One region of the Ensifer fredii genome, then DNA from elsewhere that is predicted to be linked to it. Evidence: riboswitches for the same ligand, from Rfam matches in the RefSeq annotation. Region 1 holds a riboswitch; the other holds the start of a gene.
The links. A riboswitch is a leader RNA that binds a small molecule or an ion and turns the genes downstream of it on or off. The one in region 1 is predicted to bind thiamine pyrophosphate.
Positions count from the first base shown of each region.

Region 2: it holds a riboswitch for thiamine pyrophosphate, as region 1 does, so the genes downstream of both, thiB (thiamine ABC transporter substrate binding subunit) here and thiD (bifunctional hydroxymethylpyrimidine kinase/phosphomethylpyrimidine kinase) in region 1, are expected to answer to the same signal.

Region 1 is NZ_CP024310.1:721,426-729,029, reverse strand. It holds gene NXT3_RS27185 (succinoglycan biosynthesis protein ExoP) at 1-1,682, shown strand, start outside; gene thiD (bifunctional hydroxymethylpyrimidine kinase/phosphomethylpyrimidine kinase) at 1,788-2,606, opposite strand; TPP riboswitch at 2,664-2,766, opposite strand; gene NXT3_RS27175 (peroxiredoxin) at 2,984-3,643, shown strand; gene NXT3_RS27170 (serine hydrolase domain-containing protein) at 3,722-4,729, opposite strand; gene NXT3_RS27165 (helix-turn-helix transcriptional regulator) at 5,583-6,560, shown strand; gene NXT3_RS27160 (response regulator transcription factor) at 6,815-7,591, opposite strand.
Region 2 is NZ_CP024307.1:3,844,292-3,851,895, forward strand. It holds gene NXT3_RS18900 (sulfite exporter TauE/SafE family protein) at 1-4, opposite strand, end outside; gene NXT3_RS18905 (ABC-F family ATP-binding cassette domain-containing protein) at 86-1,912, opposite strand; gene NXT3_RS18910 (thiamine diphosphokinase) at 1,917-2,567, opposite strand; gene NXT3_RS18915 (GNAT family N-acetyltransferase) at 2,652-3,131, opposite strand; TPP riboswitch at 3,287-3,402, shown strand; gene thiB (thiamine ABC transporter substrate binding subunit) at 3,451-4,479, shown strand; gene thiP (thiamine/thiamine pyrophosphate ABC transporter permease ThiP) at 4,511-6,109, shown strand; gene NXT3_RS18930 (thiamine ABC transporter ATP-binding protein) at 6,106-6,828, shown strand; gene NXT3_RS18935 (M48 family metalloprotease) at 7,134-7,604, shown strand, end outside.

The sequences.
Region 1 (7,604 bases):
AGGAGCGGCTTGACGATCTGCGGCAGCGCTCGCAGGCGGCCGCCCTCGAGGTCGAGCAGTTCCGCAGCGAGAACGGCCTGACCGCGGCGCGCGGCGAACTGATGTCCGAACAGCAGCTCGCCGATCTCAACAGTCAGCTGATCGTCGCGCAGGCGGATACGGCCAGTGCCTCGGCGCGCTACGAACAGTTCAAGTCGATCATCGACCAGGGGCCGGAGGCCGCCGTCAACAATGCCACCATCTCCCCCAAGGAGGGTGACAATTCGGTGATCCGGGACCTGCGCACCCGCTATCTCGGCATCGGCAAGCGGGAGCAGGAGGTGGCGCAGAATTTCGGCGAGGACCATCCGCAGGCGGTTTCGCTTCGGGCCGAGAAGGAGGACATCGGCCGGCAGATCTATCAGGAACTGCAGCAGCTGACGGCAAGCTACAAGAACGAGTTCGAAGTCGCCCGCTCGCGCGAGGCCTCGCTGCGCAAGAGCATCGAGGGGATCGCCGGCAAGAATTCCGACGCCAGCAAGTCGCTGGTGCAGTTGCGCGTCCTCGAGCAGAAGGCCGCGGCGCTGAAGACGCTCTACGAATCCTATCTCGGCCGCTACGAACAGGCAACGCAGCAACAGTCCTTCCCGATCGCCAAGGCGCGCGTCATTTCCGAAGCCGGCGTCCCGACGGCGCCGTCGAGCCCGAAGAAGACCATGACCTTGGCGCTTTCGGCCGTGCTCGGCCTGATGTTCGGCGGCGCCTATGCCGCATTCCTCGAATTCCGCGAAAGAACCTTCCGGCTTGAAGGCGAGGTGCGCTCCATGCTCGGCCACCGATCGCTCGGCTACGTTCCGCTGATCGGCTCGCGGACGAAGAAAACGACGCAGCTCGTGCGTGCCCGTTTCGGATCGGACCGACAACCGCACGACCCTTCGGAGGGCGCCACGCCATTCCAACGCCTTTCGCGGATCGTGCTCGATGCGCCGCGCTCCGCCTTCGCGGAGACATTCCGGAATGCCAAGCTCGCCTGCGACCATATGCTGCCCGGAAACGAGAGCCGCGTCATCGCGATCGTCTCGGCCCTTCCGGACGAGGGCAAGTCGATCGTCGCGGCCAATTTCGCGGCGCTGCTGGCCTCGAGCGGCAAGCGGACACTGTTGATCGACGCCGACATCCGCAAGCCCGGTCTCACCCAGATGATCACGCCGGCTCCGCGCACGGGGCTGGTCGAGACGCTGACGGGAGAAGCGACCTGGCCCGCCGGCATCAAGGTGGATCAGCGTACAAAGCTTGCGATCCTGCCGGCCGGCGGCGGAGCGTCGGATCGCAGGCATCAGAGCAACGAACTGCTCGCCTCCCAGGCGATGGCGGGGCTCATCGAGAATGCCCGCAATTCCTTCGACTACGTCGTGGTCGATCTCGCCGCGCTTGCTCCCGTGGTCGACGCGAAGGCCTTCACGCCGCTCGCAGACGGCGTCCTCTTCGTGGTAGAATGGGGCCGCACGCCCTCGAGGCTCGTTCGGGACCTCTTGAATTCCGAGCCGCAGATCGATGCAAAGGTCCTGGGCGTGATCCTCAACAAGACCGACATGGACGAACTCGAGAAATACAGCGACTTCGGCGGTGCGGAGAAATATCGGCACCGCTACGGCAAGTACTATATCGAGGAAGGCGTCACGAGCCGGCACACGGCCGCCTGACCGCGAACTCCTGCGCGGTGCTATAGGCGGCCCTGAATGGGTTCGCCTATAGCTGCTGCAATTGCCGGTGGGCGTGGCGGCAATCCCGCCTAATATGAATCCGCCTCAGCGCCCCCACCATTCGTGGAAATGGTGGACCGGTCCCCGGCCCCCTCCGACCTTCAGCCGGTCGGCGGCGGAAATCGCCGCGTGCAGATAGGCCTTCGCGGCGCCCACCGCCTCGGCGAGCGGCTGTCCCTTGGCAAGACCGGCGGCGATGGCGGCCGAAAGCGTGCAGCCGGTCCCGTGATCGTTGCGTGTTTCGATGCGCCGCGCCGGGAAGCGGACGAGCCGATCGCCGTCGAAGAAGAGGTCGGTCGCGTCGCTGCCTCTCCGATGCCCTCCCTTGATCAACACCGAGCGGGCGCCCGACGTCATGAGGGCCTCGGCTTGGCGGGTCATCTCGGCGTCGTCCTCTGCAACCGGGCGGCCGGTGAGAAGTGCCGCCTCCGGCAGATTGGGTGTGACGACGATTGCCAAGGGTAGAAGCTCATGCGTGAGCGCGGCCATCGCATCCGGCTGCAACAACGGATCGCCGGAGGTTGCGACCATGACCGGGTCGACAACAGCGCGCCTCTCGAAGCGGCGCAAGCCTTCGGCGATGGCGATGATCGTTTCCCGGCGCGAGACCATACCGATCTTGATCGACTTCACGTCGAGATCGGAAAAAAGCGCGTCTATCTGCGCTGCGACAATCTCCGGCGAGACGTCCTCGACGGCGGTGACGCCCTTCGTATTCTGCGCGGTAATCGCCGTCACGACGCTGGCGCCGTAGACGCCGAGGGCCGAAAAAGTCTTGATATCCGCCTGGATACCGGCCCCGCCGCCCGAATCCGATCCGGCAATGGTGAGCGCGATCGGCGGCACGGGCGCATGAGGCTGCATTGGTCGATCTCCTGGTGAAAAATCACGGAGACCCAGGTGAAGGCGAAGACGTGGCGGAGGGTAGCCTCTTTCCGTTCCTACGCCGGCATGACCCGGATCAGGTTCAAGGGTCCGGCTCACCGCCGTCTCAGCGCCGCTCGGCGCTCCCCTCGGAATGCCGACATTCTATGCGGCAAGCATGCGGCAGTGTCAACGCTGCCACCTGCGAGCGACTGCTTGCGGACCCGCCATCTGCCGATGGAAGATTTTTCTCTGAAGCGGCAGAAACACGCTGCAGACGTTTCTCCTGCGCGTCGCGACGGCGCGTTTCGTCCTCGAAAACTCCGTTGATTGCGCTATTCTTGGGCCCATTCCCGTCGACCCGAAAGGAGCAAGCCATGAGCCTCCGCATCAACGACACCGCCCCCGATTTCACCGCCGAGACGACACAAGGCACCGTCAATTTCCATGAATGGATCGGCGATGGCTGGGCGGTGCTCTTCTCGCATCCGAAGAATTTCACGCCCGTCTGCACCACCGAACTCGGCGCCATGGCCGGGATCGAAGGCGAGTTTCGCAAGCGCGGCGTCAAGATCATCGGCATTTCGGTCGATCCCGTCGACAGCCACGCCAAGTGGAAGAACGACATCAAGGTCGCGACCGGCTTCGACGTCGAATATCCGCTGATCGGCGACCGGGATCTGAAGGTGGCCAAGCTCTACGACATGCTGCCCGCCGGCGTCGGCGACACGTCCGAGGGCCGCACGCCCGCCGACAACGCCACCGTGCGCTCGGTCTATGTCATCGGACCCGACAAGAAGATCAAGCTGATCCTCACCTATCCGATGACCACCGGCCGCAACTTCAACGAGATCCTGCGCGCCATCGATTCCATCCAGCTCACCGCCAAGCATCAGGTCGCAACGCCGGCAAACTGGAAGCAGGGCGAAGATGTCATCATCACGGCCGCAGTATCGAACGAGGACGCCATCCAGCGCTTCGGCTCCTTCGACACCGTTCTTCCCTATCTCAGGAAGACGAAGCAGCCGACGGCATGAGGCCCTGGGCAGCGCGTAACGACCAACAGCCGCGAAGGGCTCGTTTAGCCTTTCGCGGCTTCGATAGTCCTCCCCAACTCAATCCGCTTTCACTGCGCTGACGATTTCCGCCAGGACGCGATGCAACGCGTCGCGGTAGCCGTTGCGCGCCGACGGGCCGCTCTCCTCGGAGGTCATGACCACGGTGAGCTTCAGCGCCGGGACGATGTAGAGCATCTGGCCGCCATAGCCCCAGGCGAAATGGACCGTCTCGCCGCCGATCCGGCGGGTGAACCAGCCATAGCCATAGGCGTCGCCGGAGAAATAGGAGTTCGTGTGGGGCTGCCACGAAAGATCGATCCAGTCCGCCGGAACGATCTGCCGTCCGTCGGACGCCCGGCCGCCCTTGCGGTATAGTTCTCCGAAGGCAAGCAACGATCTTGCGCTCATCGCCATCTGATTACCGCCGAGATAAATGCCCTGGGGATCGCGTTCCCAGGCACCGATCCTGAAACCCTGAAGCGGACCGAGCCAATCGCGCGCGAGCGCGAGCGTCGACTTGCCGCCGGCCTTGGTGAGGATCGCCGAAAGCAGGTGCGTCGAGGCTGTCGAATAGAGCATCCGGCCGCCAGGCTCGTCGGCGAAAGGCTGCGAGAGCGCGAAGCGAACCCAATTGCGGCTCGATACCCAACGGCCGTAATTCGGCCCCGACAGCCGGCCAAGTCCGGCCTGCATGGAAAGCAGGTTGCCGATGGTGATATCATTGATCCGCGGATCCGCCGGCGAGGGCAGATCCTCCTTCAGCAGCGGTGCGATCTTCTGTTCAGGACCGTCCAGGAGGCCCTTGTCGATCGCGATCCCGACCAGGGCCGATATGATCGACTTCGACGCGGACTTGATATTGGTCGATTCGCCCGGAGAGTGGCCGCGATAGCCCTGCTCGGCGATTGTCTCACCGTCACGCGCGACTATGACGGTCTTCAGCGGCTTCAGCTCTTCCCGATCGGCAAGCCCCTTCACCAGATCGGGAACGGCAGGAGACTCCGCGGCTGCGCTGGAGGCAAGCGGCAGCAAGAGCAATAGAACGACGGCCAGAGATCTGATCATCGCCTCGACCTAGGGCGAACGGGCGCCGAAGTCATTACCTTCACCTAAAACTCACGACGAAGTGAATCCGTGCTCCGTCTCCCGCACCGGTCGTGGCAGTATTAAGGACGATCCATGACAAACCGGCGGATGAGCTACGGCACGTGGAAATTTCGATGCGGCCTAAGCCTCGTCGAACTTCTCGTGGCCTGACCCAGGATCCAGTATCCCGACGCCTTGATCCAGCGCGGCGGATAACCCCGCTCTTCGAGCATCTCTTAACATCCTGGAAGAGAGAACTCCCCCGTCCGATCTAGAACTTCCGATCTCAAGGGCGGCTGAAGATTACCGCGAATTAACTGTTCCCTGCGGAAGCGAGGACGGTAGGATTCCAGTCTTAGGAGCAGCATCGAACTTCAGGGGACTCTGCCACTTCGCGCGGCACTCCGCACAACATTTGAGCAGCAGTAGGAGGCGGCGGCGTCACTCGAAGGGAAGGAATCGGAAATTTCAATCTTCCTACTTGTAAGCCGCCGTCTTGTTGCATAAGCGCGCGCTAACAAAACCGGGAGGAGACGTCAGCGACTTTGCGTGGCTCGCACGCGTTGGCCCGTCTATTCGATCAAGTCGCTCGCGGGACTGCGGCGGGTGTCAGAGCAATGGACCCATAAGGTGCTAAAGCCCGTCGCGTTCAAACGTATTCACGCGGCGCGCTTTAGGTCTTTGTTTTTGTGCATGTCGTCATCCCAAAACCGCTGCACAGTTTTGGGCGACATGCATTAGAAACGCGGCCGGGCGCAACGGGAGGATGCGCCGGGTCGAGATGTCTTGATTTCTCATCGGGAAACTGACGATGCAAGGGCAAAGGCAGGGAATGAAACTCTCATATCTGGGCAGCGACGCCGAAGAGCTGTCCGAAGTTCTGACGCGCTGCATCGGGCCTGTCCGGGTGCAAAGGCCGCTGAAAACGGACCTCTCCTACAGCTATGAGTTCGCCGCCGCCGGACGGGTCGCCTTCAGCCGCGTGATTTCGCGGGGCACTCTTAGCATCGGACAGAAGGACGAGGTGCCTAAGCTGCTGATATTGCTTCCCCTGCACGGCTCCGCCTGCGTGAAGATAGGACGGAGCGAGAATCTGATTTCCAAGCCGGGCGAAGCTGCGATCCTCGACGGCAACAGACTGTCGGAACTGCAGATCGAGGGAAGCCGCAGCCACCTTTCCTTCGTCATAGACCAGGAAGATATTTTCCAGCGCCTCCGTGGCTCCCTGGAACGGCCGGTCTACGGCTCGCTCGACTTCACCCCCCAACTCGACCTCGCAGCCGGGGCCGGCCAGATCATCTTCAGGCTGTCGCAGATCATGGCCACCTGCCTCGGCGCGGACGGCGGGATGCGTGATATGCCCGAAACGCTTTCCCATCTCTCAGGAAGCATCGTCAACCTGCTTGTCGATACGGTGCCGCATCGGTTCTCCACCGCCTTGAATCAGGGCGAGTGGCTGCCGTCACCGAGGCACGTCAAGCGTGCAGTTGATTTCATGCACGCCAATCTCGACAGGCCGTTGTCGATGACCGAGATCGCGGAGGCGGCCGGCATCGGCGTTCGGTCCCTGCAGGAGGGCTTCAAGCGCTTCAAGGGCACGACGCCGATCAGCTACCTCGCCCAGCTTCGCCTGCAAGCGGTCCATCGGGATCTCTTGAAAGCCGGCCAAAGGGTTTCAGTGGCGGAAATCGCCCGCAAATGGGGCTTCAGGCATATGGGTCGCTTCGCGACCGAATATCGCAAATGCTACGGGTGCCCGCCTTCGGAATCGCTAAGGGGTCGGCCCCTTCACTTGGATTCGGGCGATTGAAAAATGCGCGGCGGCGCCGCACGGGCCACGACCGACTGCTGATGAGACAGAAAAACGCAGCCGCCAGACGCCGCCCAATACGCCACCGTCACGTACTGTGTTTAGGCGAGCGGCGCTTCCAGTTACTGCATTTTTCTACCGTCGAATCCGCGACGGCTCAGGGAAACATGCGGCAACGTCACCGCTCCACGGGCATAACGCAACAGGCATGGACCGGCTCGTGCGAGCCGATCCCCCTGTACAGGTCGGGACGATCAATGATAGCCCGCCTCGCCGGTAAAGAGATCATTCAGCTTGTATGCCACCTCGGTCCGGTTCGTCGCCTTCAGCTTCTTCATGATGTTGCGGATATGGACCTTCACGGTACTTTCGCGAAGGTTGAGCTCATAGGCGATAATCTTGTTCGCCTTGCCCTTGCGAAGCGCCTGGACGACCTCCGCTTGCCGAAGCGTGAACATGCCGGCCAGCGGCGGCGCCTCCGGCCTTTGGTTTTCGATCAAATGCCGGACCGCGAGGACGCTGCTCGCCGGCAGGAAGATTCCGCCCGCTATCGCCAATCCGATCGCTTCGATGCAGACCTCCACGCCAACGGAGGTAGGGATATATCCCCGTGCGCCGCATTCGAGCACCCGCAGGATCTGGGAGAGGTCGTCGATATCGGAGAGGACGACGATCGGCACCGGCCGGAACTCGGAGGCGAGTTTGGCGATTTCGGCGGCGACGTCGGCAACCTTGCGCGCGCCGATATTGAGGAGAACGGCCCCGATCGGCGGGCATTTGCTCTGCTTCGCCCTCCATTCATCGATGGAACCGAAGGCACCGACTTCCATGCCGAGCCCATGGGTGGTTAAGGTCCTCGCCAAGCATTCACGATCCAAAGCGCGGCTGTCGAGCAGAAGCAGGCAGCGTTTGTCGACCCCCTCCGCCTGCTGCATTTCCCCATCTCTCGCAAGCTGGGCGAGGCTGTTTGCACCGAGAGTCTCCTGCGCAAACGCCGGCATTTTCTCAAATCTCGAAATCAAGGTAGCCATTGCAAAATCCCCT
Region 2 (7,604 bases), on a different replicon from region 1:
TCATGGCCGTCCTCGTAAAGCCCGCGACCCGGGATAGCGGCTGGAACAATCGGCCGCAAGTCCGCTCACGGATCGCGGTCTGACCTCAGCCCTCTAGTTCCTCACGCAGCATTTCGAGCTGCAGCCATTCCTCCTCCATGCGCGCCAGCTTCTCCTTCAGCTTTTCGAGCTCGGCGGCGAGCTTGGCGAAGCCTTCCGGATCGCGGGAAAAGAGCGCCGGATCGTGCATCTTCTCTTCGCGTTTGGCGATTTCGGCCTCGGTGCTGGCGATCTCCTTCGGCAGGTTCTCCAGCGCGAATTTCTGCTTGTAGGAGAGCTTGCCCTTGGCCTTCTGCGGTTCGACCGCTTCGGCTGCCGTTTCGCTCGGCTTGGTCTTCTCGGCCTTTTCGGCCCGGCGCCGCTCCTCGATCGCGCCACGGCGCTGCGCCATCATGTCGGAATAGCCGCCGGCATATTCGATCCAGCGGCCGTCCGGCGCCTCCGGATTGGCCGGCGCTATGGTCGAGGTCACGGTGCGGTCGAGGAAATCGCGGTCGTGGCTGACGAGGATCACCGTTCCGGCGAAGCCGGCGACGATTTCCTGCAGCAGGTCGAGCGTCTCGATGTCGAGATCGTTGGTCGGCTCGTCGAGGATCAGCAGGTTGGTGGCGCTCGCCAGGATGCGGGCGAGGATCAGCCGCGCCCTCTCGCCGCCGGAAAGTTCGCTGATCGGCGTGCGCGCCTGTTCCGGCTGGAAGAGGAATTCCTTCATGTAGCCGGTGACGTGGCGCTGCTCGCCGTTGACGAGAAGCGTCTCGCCGCGTCCGTCGGTCAGGTAGTGCGCCAGCGTCTCGTCGAAGTTCAGATCCTCGCGCTTCTGGTCGAGCGTCGCCATCTCCAGATTGGTCCCGAGCTTTACCCTGCCGGAATCCGGCTCGATCTGTCCGGTCAGGAGCTTCAGCAGCGTCGTCTTGCCGGCGCCGTTCGGGCCGACCAGGCCGATGCGGTCGCCGCGATGGACGCGGATCGAAAAGGGCGCGACGATCGTGCGCTCGCTATAGGCCTTGGTGATCTTGTCCGCCTCGATGACCAGCTTGCCGGATTCCCTGGCATCGGCGACGGTCGCCTGGATCGTCCCCTGCGGCCCCTTTTGGCCGCGGTGGCGCGCCCGCATGTCCTGCAGCTCGCCGAGGCGGCGCATGTTGCGCTTGCGCCGCGCCGTGACGCCGTAGCGCAGCCAGTGCTCCTCGCGCTCGATCGCCTTGCCGAGCTTGTGCTGTTCGAGCTCCTCCGCCTCCAGTACCTCGTCGCGCCAGGCTTCGAAATGGGCGAAGCCGCGGTCGAGCCGGCGCGACTGGCCGCGATCGAGCCAGACGGTGGCGGTCGAGACTTTTTCGAGAAAGCGCCGGTCGTGCGAGATCAAGACGAGTGCCGAGCGGCTGCGGCTGAGCTCGTCTTCGAGCCACTCGATCGTCGGCAGGTCGAGATGGTTGGTCGGCTCGTCGAGAAGCAGGATGTCGGGCTCCGGCGCGAGCACACGGGCAAGCGCGGCGCGCCGCGCCTCGCCGCCGGAGAGGCGCTTCGGGTCTTCCTCGCCGGTCAGCCCCAGATGCTGCAACAGGTAAGTGACGCGGTAGTGATCGTCGCCGGGTCCCAGCCCCGCCTCCGCATAGGCCTGCACCGTATCGAAGCCGTCGAAATCCGGCGCCTGGTGCAGATAGCGGATTGTCACCGACGGGTGCCGGAAAACCTCTCCGGACTGCGCCTCGGCGAGGCCCGCGGCGATTTTCATCAGCGTCGACTTGCCGGATCCGTTTCGGCCGACGAGGCAGATGCGGTCGCCGGGCTCGACCTGCAGATTGGCGCCGGCGAGAAGCGGCGTGCCGCCGAAGGTCAGGAAGATGTCGTCAAGCTTGAGGATGGGGGGCGCCAAGGCGTCAGGCTCCGGAAAGATCGTAGGGGCGGGCGAGGACCACGGCCCGGCCGGATTTCAGGAAGAAGCGGACCGGACCTTCCGCGACGTTGGAAATGGTCCGGGACGATCCGAAGGAAAGCGCGAAGCCGTCGAGCGGATAGCGGACGTTTTCGATCGACAGTCCGGAAAGCTCGGTGAATCCGAGGACCGAAAACAGGCTGCCCTTCGGCAGGTCGATCTCACGGGTGCCCGGCATCAGCGGATAGGCCTCCTCCTCGCCCGAGGTCATGAACGCATCGTGGCCCTCTTCCGCAAGCGCCGCGAGTTGCAAGAGATGCAGGAAGGCATGGTCGCTGCGGGTGCCGCCGAGCGCGCCGGCGAAGATCAGCGTGGTCGCACCGCGCGCAAGCGCGGCCTCGACCGCGATCTCGCCATCGGTGGCGTTCTTGGCGGCGGGATAGTTTTCCCGCGGGACTTGGGCGAATGCCGCCAGCAGCGTTTCGTCGGTCGAATCGAAATCGCCGACCCAGAGATCCGGGACGATGCCGAGGGTCTTCGCGTGGCGCATGCCGCCGTCCGCCGCGATGAACCGGCTGCCGGAAAGCTGCGCCGTCAGCCGCTCCGTCAAGCTGAGCGCGCCGCCGAGAAGAATGGTGAAGGTCGATCGGGTCATGGCAGAAGCCCATAGCGCAAAGCGGCAGCGAAGGAAAAGGGTAGAACGCCTCTTCGGGCCGTTTGGCCAACAGGACTGCTTGGATCAACTTCCGCTTTCCTCTGGCAACAGCATGTCGGCATAGAGGCCGGGCGTCGAATCGGGAATCTCCACCGCGCCGACGGCGCGCGCGTAAAATTCGGCCGGGCCGACGCCGCCGATGATCGCATAGGCATAGCCGGCGGCGCGCATGGCGGAGAGGCTCTCGAAGAGCAAAGCCTCGCCGATGCCGCGGCCGCGCAATGTTTTGTCGACGCCCGTCGGACCGAAGAAGCCGAGCGCCGTCACGTCATGGCAGGCAAAGCCGGCAAGCTCGCCCTTGCAGAGCGCGAGATGGATCCGCGTCGGCGTCGAGGAGAAGGCCGCTTCCGCCTCGCCCGCCCAAAGGGTGCCGAAGCGCTCCTCGATCCAGGAGACGACGATCCTGCGCTCGGGCGCCAGGGCGCGCCGAATGGCAACGTCGGGGCCGAGCCGGGACGCGCGATCCTCGGGCAAAGCATAGAGGCGAACGAGCATATCCGGCATGAAATGGCCTCGCTTGGCGAACAAAACGCCGCCGCCGTTGTTTGAATTTCAAAGCCTTGCAGGCTTCGGGCCTCTTAATAGCGCAGGCAGCGCCAAGGGCCAATGCTCCGGCCGAAACTCCGCTTGCCTTGGCTGCCGCCCGAAGCTAAATCTTGGTTGCTCTAACGGGGTGCCTGGAACCGCTCGCGGATTCAATGGCTGAGAGGCTTCGAGCCAACCCGCGGAACCTGATCCGGCTCGTACCGGCGGAGGGATTAGAAGCGATCGGACCGATACGCGCTTTTCCCGTGCAACATCAACAACAGGGAGAAGTGCCCAGATGTCCAGTTCACTCCATCGCAAGATCCTTGGCCGGCTGGCTATCGCCACCGTGGCCATCGCGGCATTTTCCGCGAGCGCCGCAGCTGCCGAAAAGACGCTGACTATCTACACCTATGAGAGCTTCATCACCGAATGGGGTCCTGGCGCCAAGGTCGCCGAAACCTTCGGCAAGACCTGCGACTGCAAGGTGAATTATGTCGGCGTTGCCGACGGCGTCGAGCTCCTGACGCGGTTGAAGCTGGAAGGCGAGGGTTCGAAGGCCGACATCGTTCTCGGCCTCGATACCAACCTCGTCGCCGAGGCCAAGGCCACCGGCTATTTCGCCCCGCACGGCCTCGACACAAAAGGCCTCAAGGTTCCCGGCGATTTTTCCGACGATACCTTCGTGCCCTATGACTTCGGCCACTTCGCCGTGGTCTACGACACCGAGACCCTGAAGAGCCCGCCGAAGAGCCTCAAGGAGCTGGTCGAGGGCGATCCTGCGCAAAAGATCGTCATCGAAGACCCGCGCACCTCGACGCCCGGCCTCGGCCTGCTGCTCTGGGTGAAATCGGTCTATGGCGACAAGGCCGGCGAGGCTTGGGCCAAGCTCAAGGATCGCGTGCTGACGGTGACCCCCGGCTGGTCGGAAGCCTATGGCCTGTTCACCAAGGGCGAGGCACCGATGGTGCTTTCCTACACCACCTCCCCCGCCTATCACATGGTGGCGGAAAACACGGATCGCTATCAGGCAGCAGCCTTCGCCGAGGGTCACTACATCCAGATCGAAGTGGCCGGCGCGACGAAGAACGCCAAGGAGCCGGAACTCGCCCGCCAGTTCCTGGCCTTCATGACCGGTCCGGAATTCCAGTCGATCATTCCGACCACCAACTGGATGATGCCGGTCGGCACCACCAAGGAGCCGCTGCCGGAAGCCTTTGGCAAACTCGTCAATCCCGAAAAGACCTTGCTGCTGCCCTCGGAGGAGGTCGCGGCCAACCGCAAGGCCTGGATCGACGAATGGCTGGCGGCGATGAGCGAGAACTGAGGCCGGCTTGTTCGACAGCACCGAGAGCAGGATGACGATCGCCGCCGCGGCTTTCTGCCTCGGCGGCATCCTGCTTTTTGTCGGCATGGCGGGAATGGCCCTCATCACGCAGACGGGCGAGAGCAACGCCGACGGCCTGTTCGACGCCTATATCTGGCGCGTCACGCGCTTCACGCTGCTGCAGGCGGGCCTCTCGACGGCCCTGTCGATCCTCTTCGCCATTCCCGTGGCACGCGCATTGGCGCGGCAGGCGTCCTTCCCCTGCCGGATCTGGATGCTGCGGCTGATGGCCCTGCCGCTCGGCCTGCCGGCGCTCGTCGCGGCGCTCGGCCTGATCGAGGTCTGGGGCCGGCAGGGCATTCTGAACCACGTTCTCTCGGCAATGGGCCAGCAGCCGATCAGCGTCTATGGCCTGTTCGGCATCCTGCTTGCCCATGTCTTCTTCAACATGCCGCTTGCCGCCCGGCTGATGCTTGCCGGACTCGAGCGCATTCCCGGCGAATATTGGCGCAGCTCCGCCAATCTCGGCATGGGGTCGTTAGCGATCTTCCGCTTCATCGAATGGCCGGCGATCCGGGGATTGCTGCCGGGCATTGCCGGCCTCGTCTTCATGCTCTGCGCCACCAGCTTCACGCTGGTGCTGACGCTCGGCGGCGGCCCGGCCCAGAGCACGATCGAGGTGGCGATCTACCAGGCGCTGCGCTTCGATTTCGACCCGCCCCGGGCGATCGCCCTTTCCGGCCTTCAGGTCGCGCTGACGGGCGCGCTGCTGATCGCCCTAAGATTTCTCGCTCCGCCCCCCGAAGAAGGCCAGACGAGCGGGCGGGCAGCCCGGCGGTTCGACGGCCTGAGTGGCCTTTCGCGCGTTGCCGACGGCATCTGGCTGGCGCTCGCCCTCGTCTTCGTCGGCTTGCCCTTCATCGCCATCGCAGCGTCGGGATTGCAGGCCGATCTCGCCCGCCTCGTCAGCGAGCCGGCATTCCGTCGGGCGCTAATCACCAGCGCCGCCATCGCCCTTCCCTCCGCCGCCATTTCGGTCGCGATGGCCGGTCTGATGACCCGGGCGCAACGGCTGCTCCTCGGAAGGCGCCGCCGCGGTATGCCCGCCCGTCTGTTTGCCGGCACGATCGGTGCCAGCACTTCCTTCATCCTGCTCGCGCCGCCCGTCGTGCTCGGCGCCGGCTGGTTCCTCCTCCTGCGCCCCTTCGGCGATGTTGCGCGTTTCGCTCCCTTCGTCGTGATCGCGATCAATGCGCTGATGGCGCTTCCCTTCGTACACCGGGTCCTGGCCCCGGCCATGGCGACCCATGCCGCGCGAACGGAGCGCCTTGCCGCCAGCCTCGGCATCCGCGGCTTCCATCGCCTGCGATGGATCGATTGGCCGGCGCTACGCAAGCCGCTCCTGATGGCGCTCTCCTTCGGGCTCGCGCTGTCGCTCGGCGATCTCGGCGCCGTTGCCCTCTTCGGTTCGCAGGATCTCGCGACCCTACCTTGGCTGCTCTATAGCCGGATGGGCAGCTACCGTACCGCCGACGCCGCCGGCATTGCCTTGATGCTGGGGCTCATCTGCCTCGCTCTGACCGTGCTCGGCACGGCGGGAGAGAAGGCGGCGGAAGGACGAGCCGCATGAGTTCGCTTGCCTTGTCCCTCAATGACGTGAGGGTCCGCTTTGAAACGGCAGCCCTGGCCTTCGACTGCGCGGTTCCGGCCGGGCAGTTCGCCGCCGTCGTCGGCCCCTCCGGCTCCGGAAAATCGACGCTTTTCAGTGTCATCGCCGGCTTCGAAACACCGGAATCTGGCAATGTACGGATCCTCGGCGACGACATGGCCGGCCGCATTCCGGCAGAACGGCCCGTGTCCGTCATCTTCCAGGATAACAATCTCTTCGCCCATCTCGACGTCGCGACCAATGTCGGCCTTGGAATCAGCCCCTCGCTGAGGCTCGGCCCGCCCGATCACGACAGGATCGAGGATGCGCTGGCGCGGGTCGGGCTCGCCGGCTTCGGCAGAAGGCTGCCGCCGACGCTTTCCGGCGGCGAGCGGCAGCGGGTGGCGCTCGCCCGCGCGCTGGTGCGGCATCGGCCGCTGCTGCTGCTCGATGAACCCTTCGCCGCGCTCGACCCGGGAATGCGCGCCGAGATGCGCGAACTTCTGAGCGACCTTCACCGCGAGGAAGCCAACACCATCCTGATGATCACGCATCATCCCGATGACGTGAAGAGCCTCGCCGACAGCGTGCTTTTCCTCGACGACGGGCGTATCGTCGCTCACGATCCCCTCAATCGGTTTCTTGCAAGGCGGGACCTGGCAGCGGTCAACCGGTTTCTTGGCAATGACGAGATCCGGTGAAGGAATGAGCCATTGGTCGGGGCACTACGGCAGTATCTTTGGACAATGCGCGTTTCGCCACAATTTGACCGCCCCGCTATGCGACGCGCGGAACGTCCGGTCGGATGCGCAGGTTACTCGCGCATCCGTTGCTGTGATACCACGGGGCAACTATTTCTACTGGGATCAGCTAGGCAGGCGCCGGTTAAATCGATACAGCAGAGTTATGGCTGAGAAACCCGGCGCCGGCGGCGTTATGCGGCTGAAAAAGTAGGATTTTTCGTCGAGGGCGAGAGGCGCCATCGGCGGATGGAACGGGCTGAGGAATGGCAAGGCAGACAGTCACAAGAGACTGGTTTCCGACGCGGCATGCCGGCATGGTTTTGCGCGCCTTGGTTGCGCTGTCTTCATTCAGCCTTCTTTCCGCCTGCCAGTCGATCATCGAGCAGACTTACGAGCCCGCCGTCTCGCCCTCCTCCAATCCGCAGATTGTCGAGGAGGTGCAGAAGAACGATCCGCGCGCCCAGCTCGGCGCGCGCGAGCATCCGCGCATCGTCGCGAGCTACGGCGGCGAGTACAAGGACGCCAAGACCGAACGGCTCGTCGCCCGCATCACCGGCGCGCTGACGGCGGTTTCGGAAAACCCGCAGCAGTCCTACCGCATCACCATCCTCAATTCCCCGGCAATCAACGCCTTTGCGCTGCCGGGCGGCTATCTCTACGTCACGCGCGGCTTGCTGGCGCTTGCCGACGACGCCTCGGAAGTCGCCGCCGTGCTTTCGCACGAAATGGCGCAC